One region of the Micromonospora echinospora genome, then DNA from elsewhere that is predicted to be linked to it. Evidence: riboswitches for the same ligand, from Rfam matches in the RefSeq annotation. Region 1 holds a riboswitch; the other holds the start of a gene.
The links. A riboswitch is a leader RNA that binds a small molecule or an ion and turns the genes downstream of it on or off. The one in region 1 is predicted to bind cobalamin.

Region 1 (7,624 bases):
TGCCCGACGTCCGGGGCGTGCAGCAGGGCGAGGACCCGGGCCAGGGTGGACTTGCCGCTGCCGGACGGACCGCGCAGTCCGACCGTCTCCCCGGGGGCGACGTGCAGGTCCACCCGGTCGAGGACGCGTTGGCGGCCGTAGGAGACGGTGACCTGGCAGGCGGCGAGGCCGGCGGGGGTCATGCGGTGGCTCCGGCGGACAGCGGGTGGTGGCAGGCGACCCGGCCGGAGCCGGGCACCGCGCCGACGGCGGGTGGGGTGGCGCAGACGTCGGTGGCCCGGCCGCAGCGCGGCGCGAACGCGCAGCCGGCGGGGAGGTCGGTGAGCATCGGCGGGTGGCCGGGGACGGGGCGGAAGGCGCGGTCGGGCAGGGCGTCGAGCAGACCGGCGGTGTAGGGATGGGCGGGCGCGGCGAAGAGCGCCTCGGTGGGCCGGTGCTCGACGATGCGGCTGGCGTACATGACCGCCACGGTGTCGGCGACCCGGCGGGCGGCGGCGAGGTCGTGGGTGATGAGCAGCACCGCCGCGCCACTGTCGCAGCGGCGGCGCAGCAGGTCGAGGGTGTGGTCGACCAGGGGGCGGTCGAGGCCGGTGGTGGGTTCGTCGGCTAGCAGCAGCGGCGGGTCGGGGGCGAGCGCGAGCGCGGTGGCCAGGCGCTGGGCCATGCCGCCGGAGAGTTCGTGCGGGTAGCGGTCGAGGTCGGCGGGGAGCAGGCCGACGTCGGCGGCGACCCGCTTGGCGGCGGCCGGCGCGTCGCGCCGGTGGTGACCGTGGGCGCGCAGGGTCTCCACGAGCAGATCCCGCCCGGTGCGGACCGGGGTGAGCGCGGTGGCCGGACTCTGCGGCACGAGCCCGACGGCCCGGCCCCGCACGGTCCGGGCGAGGCGGCGTTCGGTGGCGCCGACCAGGTCGACCGGCTCCCCGCCGGGCGGACGCAGCAGGGCCCGCCCGGTGACCGTCGCGTTGCCGGGCAGCAGGCCCAGCAGGGCGTGGGCGAGCACCGACTTGCCACACCCGGACTCCCCCACCACCGCGAGCAGCTCGCCCGGCTGAACGGTCAGGCGCAGGTCGGTGACGGCGTGCACCACGGCGTCGCGGAGCCGGAACCGGACGGTCAGCCCGTCGACCTCCAGCAGGGCGGGACGGCCGGCGTAGACGCCGGTCGCGGCGGGGGCGGAGGTGTCGCGGGTGACGGTCACAGCTGGAGCTCCGCTCGTACGCGGGGGTCGAGGCGGTCCCGCCAGCGGCCGGTCAGGACGGCCAGGGCCAGGGTGACGACGACCAGGAGCAGCCCGGGGACAAGGCTGGCCCACCAGGCGCCGGTGAGCAGGGACCGCTGCCCGTCGTTGATCATGTTGCCGAGGGAGGCCAGGTGCGGGGGCAGGCCGAGTCCGAGGAAGGACAGGGCGGTCTCGTGCCAGACGGCGTGCGGCACCATCAGCGTGGTCGCCAGCGCCAGGCGGGGCAGCACGTGCGGGAGCAGGTGCCGGGTGAGCACCCGGGTGCGACTGGCGCCGCCGGCGACGGCGGCGTCGATGAACGGCCGGTTCCGCAGGCTGAGCAGTTCGGAGCGGACGATGCGGGCGGTGGAGAGCCAGTGCGTCAGCCCGATGGAGAGGATCACCGCGCCGAGGCTGGGCCGCAGCATCGCCACGATGAAGATGCCCAGCAGCAGGTGCGGCAGCGCGGCGATGGTGTCGACGACGCGCATCAGCACCCGGTCGACCCAGCCGCCCAGGCTGCCGACGACCGCGCCGACGAGACCGCCGATGACGGCGGCGACCAACGCGGCGACCGCGCCGACGAGCAGCGAGACGCGCAGCCCGTAGAGACTGCGGTGCAGCACGTCCCGACCCAGGTCGTCGGTGCCGGCCGGGTGCGCCGGCGAGGGGGCGAGCCGGGTGCGGGACAGGTCCACCGCGCTCTCGTCCAGCGGCCAGACGACGGGGGCGAGCAGGCAGGCGACGACCGCGACGGTCAGGACGGCGGCGGCGACGAGCATACCGCCGTGCCCGGTGCGGCCCGGTCTCCGGACTCGGACGGCGCGGATCCGTAACGCGAGGTCAGTCATCGAGGCGTACCCGGGGGTCGGCGGCGGCGTAGGCGAGGTCGGTGGCCAGGTTCGCGGTCAGCACCACGACGGTGGTGGTCAGGGTGATCGCGGCCAGCAGGGGGAAGTCGCTGCCCAGGGCGGCCTGCACGGTGACCGCGCCCAGGCCGGGCAGGGAGAACACCGTCTCCACCAGGACGGCCCCGCCGACGATCTCCGGCAGGTGGGTGCCGACCAGGGTGAGGAACGGCAGCAGCGCGGTGCGCAGCGCGTGGCCGAAGAGCACCGTCCGGCCGGACAGTCCCCGGGCCCGGGCGGCCAGCACGTGGTCGTCGCGGAGGCTGTCGGCGACCGCGTCCCGGATGAACAGCACGAACCACGGGGCCTGGGACAGGGCCAGCACCGTCACCGGCAGGACCAGGTGGTGGGCCACGTCGGCGGGGTCGGTGCCGGTGGCGGCGACGTCGGTGAGGCCACCGGCGGGCAGCCAGCCGAGGGTGAGCGCGAACACGGCGATGGCGGCCAGCCCGATCCAGAACACCGGCATCGACTGCACGGCGTAGGCGGTGGCGCGCAGGGACCGGTCGAACCATCCGCCGCGCCGGTAGGCGGCGAGGGTGCCCAGCAGCAGGCTCGCCACGAGGACCAGGGCGAGGGCGAGGCCGACGAGCAGCAGGGTCCAGCCGGCGCGGGCCGCGAGCACCGAGGCGACCGGCTCGTGCCGGCTGGTCGACCAGCCGAGGTCGCCCTGGAGCAGGTTGCCCACCCAGCGGGCGTACTGCACCGGCAGCGGGTCGTCGACGCCCCAGTTGGCCCGGATCTGGGCGAGGTTCTCCTCGCTGGTGGTGAACGCGGCGGCCCCGGCGTACTGCTGCGCGGGGTCGATCGGCGAGGCCGCGCCGAGGGCGAACATGCCGACGCTGGTGGCCGCCAGGATCGGCACCGCGACCAGCAACCGGCGGCGGACGACCGCGCCGGCCCCGGCCAGCCGGCGGGGACGCCGGCCGGCGGGGGTCTTCACCGCAACCGGCGGGGTCACGGTGTCTTCGCCCAGGTGTGGATGTTCCACCAGAGGCTGTTGGCCACGTCGTGCTCGTGCGGCTCGACCCGCGGGGCGACGCCCTGGACGGCGTCGGAGACCACGTAGGTGTGCTGGAGGTAGGTGAGGAAGACCCAGGGCACGTCGGTGGCGAGCTGCTTCTGGAACGTCGCGTACGCGGCCTTGCGGGCGGCCGGGTCGGCGTTGGACCGGGCCTCCCGTAGCGCCTGGTCGACCACGGCGGAACGGTACGAGCCGGGGTTGAAGAAGCCCTGGCCAGCGAAGGTCGACGTGAACAGCTTGAACGAGACGAAGTCCGGGTCGTACGGCGTGCCGAAGCCCATGACCAGCCCGTCGGTCTTCATCCGGGGGGTGATCGCGTCCCAGGTCAGCCCCTCGGGAGTGATCTTGATGCCGACCTTCCGCGCGTCGGCGGTGACCGCCAGGGCGAGTTCCTTGCGCAGGCTGTCGGTGGCCGGGTACATGAGGGAGAACGCGGCCTGGCGGCCGTCCTTGACCCGGACGCCGTCCGGGCCCGGCTTCCAACCGGCCGCGTCCAGGACGGCGGTGGCGGCGGCCGGGTCGGCGGCCGGCTTGCCGACGATGGACGGCTCGACGAACTCCGACGTCGGCGGGATCGGCCCGAACGCCGGTTCCCCCGCCCCGCCGAGCACGCCGGCCACCATCGCTGACCGGTCCACCGCCGCGTTCAGCGCCTTCCGCACGGCCGGGTCCCCGGTGACCGGCCCGCCCATCGGCAGCATCACGCCCCGGTAGTCGGCGGTGGGCACCCGCTGCACCCGGTAGCCGGACCGCCCATCGAACCCGGACGCCAGTTTCGGGGCCAGCTCGGCGGCGTCAAACTCGCCGGCCCGCATCCGCTGGGCGCGGACGTTGTCGTCCGGGACGAACGCCACCACCACGCCGGAGTTGGCCGGCTTGCCGCCCCAGTACCGCTCGTTGGCGGCGAGCACCAACCGGTCGCCCGGCGTCCAGGAGGTCACCCGGTACGGGCCGGTGCCCACCGGTTTGCGGTTGAAGGCGGCCTTGTTGACGTCCTGTCCGGCGAGGGCCTTCGCCGGCACGATGCCCAGCGCGAGGCGCTGGAGGAACGGCGCGTAGGCGTACTCGAGGGTGAAGACCACGGTCGACGGGTCGGGTGCGGCGACGGAGGCGAGCATGTCCAGGTCGGACCGGAGCGTCGAGTCGACCTTCGGGTCCAGCACCGCCTGGTAGGTGAAGACCACGTCCTGCGCGGTCAACGGGGTGCCGTCGTGGAAGACCACCCCGTCACGGAGCTTCGCCGTGACCGTCCGCCCGTCGGCCGACACGGTCGGCAGCTCACGGGCCAGGGCCGGCACGAGCTGGTTACGGTCGTCGCGGGCGACCAGGCCGTCGAAGATCAGCGAGCCGCCGTCGACGCCGTAGTTCAGCACCGGGTTGAGCGTGTCCGGCTCGCCCGCCGTCGCCACCACGAGCCGGTCGCCGCCGTCGCCGCCTGGGGTGTCCGCCGGGGACGAGCAGGCGGCCAGGGCGACCACACCGGCGGCGAGAAGCGCCACCATCCGCGCAGACCGCACGGGGTTCCTCTTTCCTTGGTCGACGACGAAGGCGCGGTCACAGGCGGACCGCAGGGCAATCCTTGCGTAGTTGCCAAGAGGTTGCAATAGCGGCCCGAGGGGTGATCATCACAACCGGTGCCCCCTGCTTGACCTGCGCCTCGGGCACCGCCGCCGGCCACCGGGGACCCGGCTGTCAGCCGCAGGTGGATCACCGCTCTTGCCCCCGCCGGTCGCCGGTCGATAGCCTCTCGCCGTCAAGGTGCTCGGGAAGCCGGTGGAAGACCGGCGCGGCCCTCGCCACTGTGACCGGGGAGTGACCTCCGACTTGCGCCACTAGGCCGACGGCCTGGGAAGGCCGGAGGAAGCGTCGATCCGGGAGCCAGGAGACCGGCCTTGACGGTGTGATCTCGTCCACGAGGTGCTGGAGAGGAAGGTCTTCGATGCACATCGCCGAGGGGTACCTACCCCCGGTGCAGGCAGCGGCATGGTTCGCGGTGTCCGCACCCTTTGTCGTCCACGGCAGCCGGGCTCTCGTCCGGCAGGTCCGGCAGGACCCGGAGTCCAAGTTGTTGCTGGGAGCGGCGGGTGCCTTCACCTTCGCGCTCTCGGCCCTGAAGATCCCGTCGGTGACCGGGTCCTGTTCCCACCCCACCGGCACCGGCCTCGGCGCGGTGCTGTTCCGACCACCGGTGATGAGCGTCCTCGGCGGCATCGTGCTGCTGTTCCAGGCGGTCCTGCTGGCCCACGGCGGGCTGAGCACACTGGGCGCGAACATCTTCTCGATGGCGATCGTCGGCCCGTGGGTGGCGTACGGCGTCTACCTGCTGGCCCGCCGCCTGGGTGGCAGCCTGGACGTGGCGGTGTTCCTGGCCGCCGCGCTGGGCGGGCTGGCGACGTACTGCGTCACCAGCGTGCAGCTCGCGCTGGCGTTCCCCGACCCGACGTCCGGCTTCCTCGGCGCGGTGGTCAAGTTCGGTGGGATCTTCGCCGTCACCCAGATCCCCCTGGCGATCAGCGAGGGGCTGCTGTCGGTGCTGGTGGTGCGGCTGCTCACCCGGGTCAGCGGAGACGAGCTGCGGCGCCTCGGCGTGCTGCGCAAGCCCCAGGAGGTAGCGGCGTGAAGCGCTTCGGACGGGTCAACCTGCTCCTGCTGCTGGCGGTGGTCGCGCTGGCGGTGGCCCCGCTGGTGCTCGGGCTCGGCGGTTCGGCCGAGGAGCCGTTCACCGGGGCGGACGCCCAGGCCGAGGAGAGGATCGTCGCCGACCACCCGGACTACGAACCGTGGTTCTCCTCCATCTACGAGCCGCCCTCCGGTGAAATCGAGTCGGGCCTGTTCGCCCTCCAGGCGGCGGTGGGCGCCGGGTTCCTCGGCTACTACTTCGGGGTCGCCCGCACCCGACAGCGGCTGCGCGACGCCGACGCCGCCAACGGCTAGTGTTCGCCCTCGACGTCGCCGCGCACACCGGTCCCTGGCGGGTACGGCACCCGGGCGAGAAGGCACTGCTGGCGCTGGGCCTGCTGGGGTGCGCGGTGGCCCTGCCGACGTGGCCGGGCGCCGCGTTGGCGGGCACCGCCGCCGCGCTGCTGCTGGTCGGTCCGGCCCGGGTTCCGGTGCCGGTGCTGCTGCGGGCGGCCCGGGTGCCGGCGCTGTTCATTGCCACCTCCGCGGTGCCGCTGCTGGTCTCCGTGCACTCCCCGACCCGGCTGGGCTGGAACCCGGCCGGGGTCGGGACGGCGGCCACGACGACCGGCCGCGCGGCGGCGGCCCTGCTGTGCCTGCTGCTGTTCAGCGCCACCACCCCCCTGTCCGACGTCCTGCCGAGGCTGGTCCGGCTCGGGGTCCCGGCGGCGGTGACCGAGGTCGCCGCGCTGACGTACCGGATGCTGTTCCTGCTGGTCGACAGCGTGCGCGCGGTACGCGAGGCGCAGGCGGCGCGGCTGGGCTACCGGACCTGGCGCACGGCGCACCGGTCCCTGGCCGGGCAGGCGGGGGCGATCTTCGTCCGGGCCTTCACCCGGGCCCGCCGCCTGGAGGAGGGACTGGCAGTACGCGGCTACACCGGGTCACTGGCGGTACAGGTGGAGGTCCGGCGGCTCTCCCCGGCCTTCGTGGTCGCGTCCGTCGCGCTGTTGGCGTCGATCGTGGCCCTGACGGCCGTTTCCGGTGGGCTGTGGCGGTGACCGGACCACTGCTGCGGATGTCCGGCGTGGACTTCGCCTACCAGCCCCGCCAACCCGTGCTCACCGGCGTCGACCTGGCCGTCCTGCCCGGTCAGCGGCTGGCCGTGGTGGGGCCCAACGGCGGCGGGAAGACCACCCTGTTCCGACTCGCGGTCGGCGCGCTCGCCCCGGACGCCGGGCGGATCGAGGTGGCCGGCACGCCGGTGCGACGCACCCGGTCGGGCCTGCTGGAGCTGCGGCAGCGGGTGCAGCTGGTGCTCCAGGACCCGGACGACCAGTTGTTCTCCGCCAACGTCCGCCAAGACGTCTCGTTCGGGCCGATGAACCTCGGCCTCGATCCGAGGCAGGTGCGACAGCGCTGCGACGAGGCGCTGGCCGCGTTGCAGGTCACCGCGCTGGCCGACCGCCCCACCCACCTGCTGTCGTACGGCCAACGCAAGCGGGTCGCCATCGCCGGAGCGGTGGCGCTCCGACCGGAGCTGCTGATCCTCGACGAGCCGACCGCCGGACTCGACCCGGCGGGCGTGGAGGCGCTGCTGCGCACCCTCGACGACCTGCACGCCGCCGGGACCACCATCCTGGTCTCCACCCACGACGTCGACCTCGCGTTCCGGTGGGCGGACGAGGTGGTGGTCGTGGCCGGCGGCGGCGTGCGCCGGGTGCCGACCACCGAGGCGCTGGCCGACCCGGAGCTGCTCGCGGCGGCGCGGCTGACCCCCGCCTGGGCGCCCCTGGTGCACCGGCTGATCGACCGGTTGCCCCACCTGTCCGGGGCCCGCCCCCGCTCCGCCGC
Region 2 (7,624 bases), 540 kb from region 1:
TGCCCCGGAGGTGCTGTAGGACCAGGCGCCGCCGCTCGGGGCGTGCCAGTACGACCAGTACGCCGTGACCGGCGGGGTGTTGACGCACGGGTCCGTCGCGGAGGTCGGCAGGCCGTTGATGCGGCAGACGAAGGCCAGTCCCCAGCGCTGGGTGCCGGTGACGGTGAAGCCGGCGCCCTGCAGGGCGGCCAGTCCGGTCGCCGGGTCGCCGGGTGCGCAGGCGACCTGCACTCCCCCGCCGAGGGCGGTGAAGTCCACCACGACGGTGACGCCGGACGTGCCGGTGCAGGCGGCGGCCTGGGCCGGCCGTGGTGCGGGGTCGGCGGCGGTCAACCCAGCGGCGGCGAGGACTGCGGCCATCAGGCCGACGAGCCAGCCACGACGGGAGGGACGGAAACGGGACATGGATGCTCCTTAAGTCGAGACGGTTGTTCCGGGGTTCAGCGGCAGGGCAGGGTGGGGGCGTCCGGGTCGGCGCCGACGGCGGTGAGCCGTGGGTAGCCGACCCCGGTCAGTCCGAGGACGGCCTGGGTGGTCGCCCGGTTGAGGGTGTCCCGGTCGAGGGTGCCGCCGTCGAAGTCGACCGCGCCCCGGTCGGCGGGCACACCGGCGCAGCCGACCTGGAGTCCGACCAGGAAACTCCGGGCCCTGGCCCAGGCCAGGGGTCGGCCACCGTCGCGCAGCGCCTGGGCGGCCAGCCCGGTGCTGTTGGCGTTCGCGGTGCCGGCCGCGTTGGTGAAGCCTCCGTCGGTGCGCTGCACGGAGACCAGCCAGTTGAGTCCGGCGGTGGCGTCGGCCGGTCGGCCGGCGGCCCGCAGCGCCTGCACCGCCAGGGCGGTGGCGTCCACGTCGGGGACGCAGGTCGGTTGGGCGGGCAGCACCGGGTAGCCGCCGTCGGGGCAGCGGGTGCCGGCGAGCCACTCGCCTGCGGTGGGTGGGACGCCGGTGGCGGTCCGGGCCAGCGCGAGGATCGCCAAGGACTGACTGAAGGCGTTGCTGTAGTCGCCGTACGCGGACCGGTCGGTGAACCGGCCGTCCGGTGCCTGGAGTGACCGCAGGCGGGTGACCAGGTCGAGTCCGCCCACGGCGGTCGGGTCGCCGCCCCGCACCTGCACGGCGAGGGTGAGCTTGGCGGTCGCGCCCGCGTACGCCTCGGTGGTGCCGTCGCCGAGGTAGCCGTCGCGGATGTCGGGGCGGGTGACCCAGGCCAGCGCCCGGGCGGCCGGGTCGTCGGCGACGCCGGCCGCGGCGAAGGCGAACACCGCGTCCAGGGTCAGTCCGGGGTCGGGGTAGGCGACGCCGTCGAAGACGACCTCGAAGCGTTCCCCGTCGACGAGCTGCCGGGCCAGCCAGCCGGCTGCGGCGTCGGGCCGGTTCGCCACGGCCTGCGCGGGTGCGGTGAGTGTGGGTGTGACGAGCGTGAGGGCGGTGAGGACACCGCAGAGGAGGGTGAGCAGGCGGTGCCGGCTCAGGCGGACGACCATCGTCACGCGCCTTTCCGGCCCGGTGGTCGTCAGATCCCGGTCGGTTACCGAACGTGGGCAGCCTGCGGGACTCCGACCCGTGGGCCACGACGGGTTGAGGAGCGGGATTCGCGGACACGGCGGGTATTCGGGCTCGCCGCCAGGGTTCATCCCCTGGACGGCCTACCGTTGCGGGCCAGCGCCGGAATTCGACCGGACTTCCCCCACGCGTGTTCACGTCTGGAGTTGTGGCCACAGTGTCGGCCCCGCCACGGTGACTGTCAATGCCAGCGGTCCTGGCCGTCGGCACGGTTCCTCCCTGGTGGGCTTCACCGATCCCGGAGGAGTGGCGTAGGACACAGTGCAGAGTCCTATGTGGTTCGGTGGATGCCCTTGCTAGGGTCGGCCCGCGATGTGTGAGGGAAGCCGGTGTGAGCCCGGCACGGTCCTCGCCACTGTGACCGGGTAGTAGATCCCCTCGTGGGCCACTGGGCGTAAGCCTGGGAAGGCCGGGGTGAGCATTGACCCGGGAGTCAGGATACCTCCACCCGCACGCCATCGATGTTGATCTACGAAGGATGGATCAGATGCACATGTCCTCGTCCGGTGCTCGCGCGTCGACCGCCGCCTGCTGGTCGCGCCCCGAACGACGCTCCCGTAGGAGCTGGCACCGAAGCCGCTGACCTGTCGTCACCGTGGTCTGTGATGACCGCTGTGGGACGCGCGTCGCGCGCAGCGTGGTGCTCGCCGGCGTGACCCGTTCTGGTCCACGATTTTTTTCCGGCCAGTCCCTGCCGGAGAGCGCCGTGGTTCCGTCTTCCACCCGAGCAAGGAGCCTGTGCCGTGAACAGACGTAGCGATCGCGTGGCCGGGGCCGCCGACCGACGCGCGTTGCTCAAGGGTGTGATGTCCGGCGCCGTGCTGCTGGGCGTGCCCGGATGGGCCGGATGCGGGACGCAGGAGCCGACGGCAGCGCAGGGCGGGGTGCCGCGCCGTGGCGGGAATCTGCGGGTCGTCACCTCGGGGGCAAGCACCACCGACGATGTGCTCGACCCGCATCTGGCCGGCTCGTGGGGCGGCGGAGCGGTGGCGAAGAACATCTTCGACAAGCTCGTCGCCTACGACAACGACCTGACTCTGCGTCCACGGTTGGCCGAGCGCCTGGAGCCGAACGCCGACGGCACGGTCTGGCGGATCGTCCTGCGTAAGGGCGTGGTCTGGCACGACGGCAAGCCGCTGACCGCCGACGACGTCCTGTGGAGTGTCAAGCGGATCATCGACCCGGCGAACAAGCTGCCGGCCGCCGCCGACCTCGCCATGGTCGACCTCGCCGGATCACGACGGGTCGACGACCTGACGGTCGAGTTGCGCATGAAGCACCCGATGGCCGACCTCGGGGCGCTGCTGGCCGGCTGGTACGTCTACGTGATCCAGAACGGCACCACCAGCTTCGACAAGGCCCACCCGCCCGTCGGCACCGGTCCGTTCCGGTTCGACAGCTGGACGCCGGGCGAGCGCACCCGCCTGGTGCGCAACGAGCGCTACTGGGAGCCGGCAAAGCCCTACGTGGACAGCGTGGAGATCCTCCTCGCGTCGGACGCTGACGCCCGGCTCAACGTGTTCCTCTCCGGGCGGGCCGACATCGTGCACCAGTTGTCCCATGTGCAGGCCAAGGCCCAGCAGGGCAACCGGCAACTCGGCATTCGCCAGTCCCCGGTCGGGACCATGCACGCGTTCAACATGCTCATCGACCGTGAACCGTTCGACGACCCCAGGGTGCGCGAGGCGTTGAAGCTGACGGTGGATCGCCAGGCCATCGTCGACGCGGTGTTGTTCGGCTACGGCGAGGTCGGCAACGACCTGTACGGCAAGGGCGCGCCGAACTACGCCGACGCGATCCCGCAGCGGCCCCACGACCCCCAACGGGCGCGGGCGCTGCTGCGCGAGGCCGGCAGGGAGAACCTGAAGGTCACCCTGCACACCGCCGACGTCACGCCCGGGTACGTGCAGGCGGCGCTGCTCTACGCCGAGCAGGCCAAGCAGGCGGGCATCACCATCGAGGTGGTGAAGTCGGAGCGGTCGTCGTACTGGACCGACGTGTATCTCAAGCAGCCCTTCACCCAGACCAGCTGGGGTAGCTACGCTCTGGAGTGGTTCTACGGCCAGGCGGTCGTGTCCGATGCGCTCAGTAACGAGACCGCCTGGAAGCGCCCCGCCTGGGACGCGAAGTTCGCCGTCGCCCGGGGCACCATCGACCCGGCGCTGCGCCGGGAGCGGTACCGGGAACTGCAACAGGAACTGTGGGCCGACGGTGGATACATCATCCACTCCTACGCCAGATGGCTCGACGGGGTGAGCCCTCGGGTGCGGGGTTTCACGGAGGCCACCGTCGCCAGCGACGACTGGTGCAACTACGCCGACGTGTGGCTGTGAAGGTCGGCCCCGGGCCCCGGTTGCCGTGGTGGGACCGTTTTCCGTTGGGCCGCTACCTCGCCGGACGCCTGTTGAGTGCCATCGTGGTGGTCGTCGCCGCCTCGGTGGTGATCTTCGGGGCGATGCAGCTGCTGCCCGGCGACGCCGTCGACGTCCTCCTCGCCAAGGGTGCCGGCTCCGGCGGTGGCACCGCCGCGCAGAAGGCGGCCCTGCGCGCCGAGCTCGGTCTCGACCGGCCCCTGCCCGAGCGGTACCTGGACTGGATCGGCGGTGTCCTGCGAGGTGACCTCGGCCGATCCGTGTTCTCCGGCCGGCCGGTCACCGAGATCGTCGCCGGTCGGCTCCGCAACACCCTGACCCTGGCTGCGGTGGCGACCGCGGTCCTCGTCCCGGTCGCGGTCGGCCTCGGCGCCTGGGCCGGTGCCCGTGCCGGTCGCGCCCGCGACCGGGCTGTCACCGTCGCCGCCGTCGTCGTCGGCGCGCTACCCGAGTTCGTCACCGCCACCCTGCTGATCGCGGTCTTCGCCTACGCCTGGCCGGTACTGCCGGCCGTGTCCATGCTCGACCCCGACGCCAGTCCGCTGTCCGCTCCCGAGGTCCTCGTGCTACCGGTCCTCACGCTGGTCGCGGTGATGGCCCCCCAGACGATCCGGATGGTCCGGGCGCAGGTGGCCGAGGCGATGGCCTCGGACTACGTGAGGATGGCGCGGCTGCACGGCGTGTCCGAACGGCGCATCGTCACCCACCACGCCCTACGGAACGCCCTCGCACCGGCGGCACCGCTCCTCGCGGGCAGCATCACCTGGCTGGTCGGCGGCATCGTCGTGGTCGAGACCGTCTTCAACTATCCCGGCATCTCGGCCGACCTGGTCCACGCGATCGGACACCGCGACCTGCCCTACGTACAGTCCGTGACCCTGCTCTTCGCCGCCACCACCGTCGTCGGCTACCTGCTGGCCGACCTGACAGTCCTGGCGCTGGTGCCGAAACTGCGCACGCAGCCCAGGCAGGGCCGATGACCACCCGTCCTGCCCGCATCCGGCGACGGACCGGGGGTGGCGTCATCGCGGGGGCGGCCGTGGTGGTCCTCGTGGTCGCGCTGGCCGGGCCGTGGTTCGCGCCGCACACCGCCACCGAGGTCGTCGGCCTGCCGTTCACTCCGCCCCGGTCCGGACACCCGCTCGGCACCGACTACCTGGGCAGCGACGTGCTCAGTCGCCTCCTGCACGGCGGGCGCACGGTCGTCGCGTTGTCGGCTGCCGCCACCGTCACGGCCTACCTGGCCGGCACCGCTGCGGGAATCCTCGCCGGGCTGCGCCACCGGGTGGACAGCGTCGTCCTCCGGCCGGTCGACGTGCTGCTGGCCGTCCCGCCGTTCCTCGTCCTGGCCGTTCTCGCCACCGCCACCGGACGGGGCACCCTCGTCGTCGTGGCCGCCTCGGCCCTGGCCAACCTGCCCGGCATCATCCGGGTCGTGCGCGCGGCCACCCTGCAGGTCGCCGTCCGCGGCTACGTCGAGGTGGCGATCGCCCGCGGCGAGTCCTGGCCCGACGTCGCCGTCCGCGACGTACTGCCCAACATCGCCGCCCCCGTCCTCGCCGACGTGGGCTCCCGCATCGCCGGCACCATCGCCATGGTCGCCGGCGCCAACTTCCTCGGACTCGGCCTGCAACCACCCGCCGCCGACTGGGCGCTGATGGTCGCCGAGAACCGCACCGGCCTGGTGCTCCAGCCCTGGGCGGTCGTCGCCCCGGCCGTTCTCATCGCCGCCCTCACCATCACCGTCAACCTGAGCGGCGACGAGATCGCGGCCCGGTTACGCCGCCCGTCCCGCGCCGGCACCACCACACCTGACCCCGCCCCGACGCTTCGCCCCGCGGACACGGCCATCGAAACCAACTCCGGCCGTGGACCGGTCAACGACGAGGTCGACCAACCATGACACTGGACGCCGCCGGACCATCGGCCGACATTCCGACGACCGGTGGCACCGGTCCACCGACCCGGCAGCAACTCGCCGTCGCGGTGGACGGCCTACGCGTGCACACCGACTCCGGTCGACCGATCGTCGACGGCGTCACGTTCGACCTGGCGGCCGGACACCTGCTGGCGCTCATCGGCGCCTCCGGATCGGGCAAGACCACGACCGCGCTGGCCCTGCTCGGCTGGGCCAATCCCGGCACCAGCATCACCGCCGGCAGCATTCGGATCGCCGGTGAGCCGGTCCTCGGCCGCACCGACACCGACCTCCGCCGGTTACGTTCCCGGCTGGTCAGCTACGTCCCCCAGGACCCGCTCCACGCGCTCAACCCGGCCCGGCGCGTCGGTCGGCAACTGTTCGAGATCCTGCACGCCCACCGGCGCACCCGCGACGCCGACGCGGTGATCGGCCGTGCCCTCGACCGTGCCCGGCTTCCCACCGACCGGCGGTTCCTGCGCCGCTACCCGCACCAGCTCTCCGGCGGCCAGCGCCAACGCGTCGTCATCGCCCAGGCCCTGCTCCTCGAACCAGCGGTCGTCGTCCTCGACGAGCCCACCACCGGCCTCGACGCCGCCACCCAGCACGAGTTCCTCACCCACCTGGACCGCCTCCGCGCCGAGACCGGCGCCGCCATGGTCTACGTGACCCACGACGTGGCAGCCATCGCCCCACACGCCGATCGAATCGCCGTGCTCCGCGCCGGCACCATCGTCGAGCACGACCACACCCGCACCCTCCTTCGTCGGCCGCGTCACCCGTACACCCGCCATTTGCTCGACGTCGTCCCCGACCCGCACCGTCGGGCGTCGGTCACGACCCGGCCGACCCGCGCCGACGGCTCCCCCGCCGCCCCGGCCGTCCCGGTTCTCCAGGTGCGCGGGCTGAGTGTCACCTACCGCGACGGCCACCAACGGATCGTCGCGGCCGACCGGGTCGACCTCGACCTCGAAGCCGGTAGCTGCCGGGCGCTCGTCGGTGCCTCCGGCTCCGGCAAGACCACCATCGGCCGCTGTGTCGCCGGGCTGCTCCGCCCCGATGCCGGCGGCATCGCCCTGCGCGGCGCGGTTCTCGCCCCGACCGCCCGCAGGCGCACCCCGACCCAACGCCGCGCCATCCAGATCGTCTTCCAGAATCCCGCCGAGTCACTCAACCCCCGCCGCACCGTCGGCGCCGAACTCGCCAGGGTCGTCCGCTACTTCGACACCACCGCAGGCGCTTCTGTGGCGCAACGGGTCGGGGACCTGCTGGACAGCGTCCGCCTGCCCCATGGCCTGGTCCATCGGTATCCGGGACAGCTCTCCGGTGGCGAACAGCAGCGCGTCGCCATCGCCCGTGCCCTGGCCGCCGGCCCCGACGTCCTGGTGTGCGACGAGATCACCTCCGCCCTCGACGTCTCCGTCCAGGCCACGGTCCTGGATCTGCTCGCCGCGCTGCGTCAGGAGCTCGGGCTCACCCTGTTGTTCATCACCCACGACCTCGGCGTCGTCTCCGCCGTCGCCGACCAGGTGACGTTGATCGACCACGGTCGGGTACAGGTCACCGGCTCCACCCGCTACCTGCTCGACGAGTCCGACCATCCTCTCGCCCGACGCCTGCTCGCGGCGGCCCCCAGCCTGAGCCGGGCCCTCGCCGGGGCCGGGGGCCCGGCCGCGACCGGGCGTCCCGGACCTCGATGACCTGGTCGTCACGGGGATCCAGGGTCGAACTCGGCCGACTCGACGCCACCGATGCCGTAGCCGTACGAGGT

Region 2: it holds a riboswitch for cobalamin, as region 1 does, so the genes downstream of both, GA0070618_RS26330 (prenyltransferase/squalene oxidase repeat-containing protein) here and GA0070618_RS28540 (energy-coupling factor ABC transporter permease) in region 1, are expected to answer to the same signal.

What each region holds. Positions count from the first base shown of each region.
Region 1 covers NZ_LT607413.1:6,664,657-6,672,280, forward strand. Annotated here, with positions in the region: gene GA0070618_RS28515 (ABC transporter ATP-binding protein) at 1-182, opposite strand, end outside; gene GA0070618_RS28520 (ABC transporter ATP-binding protein) at 179-1,198, opposite strand; gene GA0070618_RS28525 (ABC transporter permease) at 1,195-2,070, opposite strand; gene GA0070618_RS28530 (ABC transporter permease) at 2,063-3,088, opposite strand; gene GA0070618_RS28535 (ABC transporter substrate-binding protein) at 3,085-4,668, opposite strand; cobalamin riboswitch at 4,891-5,060, shown strand; gene GA0070618_RS28540 (energy-coupling factor ABC transporter permease) at 5,091-5,771, shown strand; gene GA0070618_RS28545 (energy-coupling factor ABC transporter substrate-binding protein) at 5,768-6,085, shown strand; gene cbiQ (cobalt ECF transporter T component CbiQ) at 6,085-6,831, shown strand; gene GA0070618_RS28555 (energy-coupling factor ABC transporter ATP-binding protein) at 6,849-7,624, shown strand, end outside.
Region 2 covers NZ_LT607413.1:6,125,837-6,133,460, forward strand. Annotated here, with positions in the region: gene GA0070618_RS26325 (hypothetical protein) at 1-405, opposite strand, end outside; gene GA0070618_RS26330 (prenyltransferase/squalene oxidase repeat-containing protein) at 441-1,484, opposite strand; cobalamin riboswitch at 1,586-1,711, opposite strand; cobalamin riboswitch at 1,831-2,026, shown strand; gene GA0070618_RS26335 (ABC transporter substrate-binding protein) at 2,307-3,896, shown strand; gene GA0070618_RS26340 (ABC transporter permease) at 3,941-4,915, shown strand; gene GA0070618_RS26345 (ABC transporter permease) at 4,912-5,838, shown strand; gene GA0070618_RS26350 (ABC transporter ATP-binding protein) at 5,835-7,553, shown strand.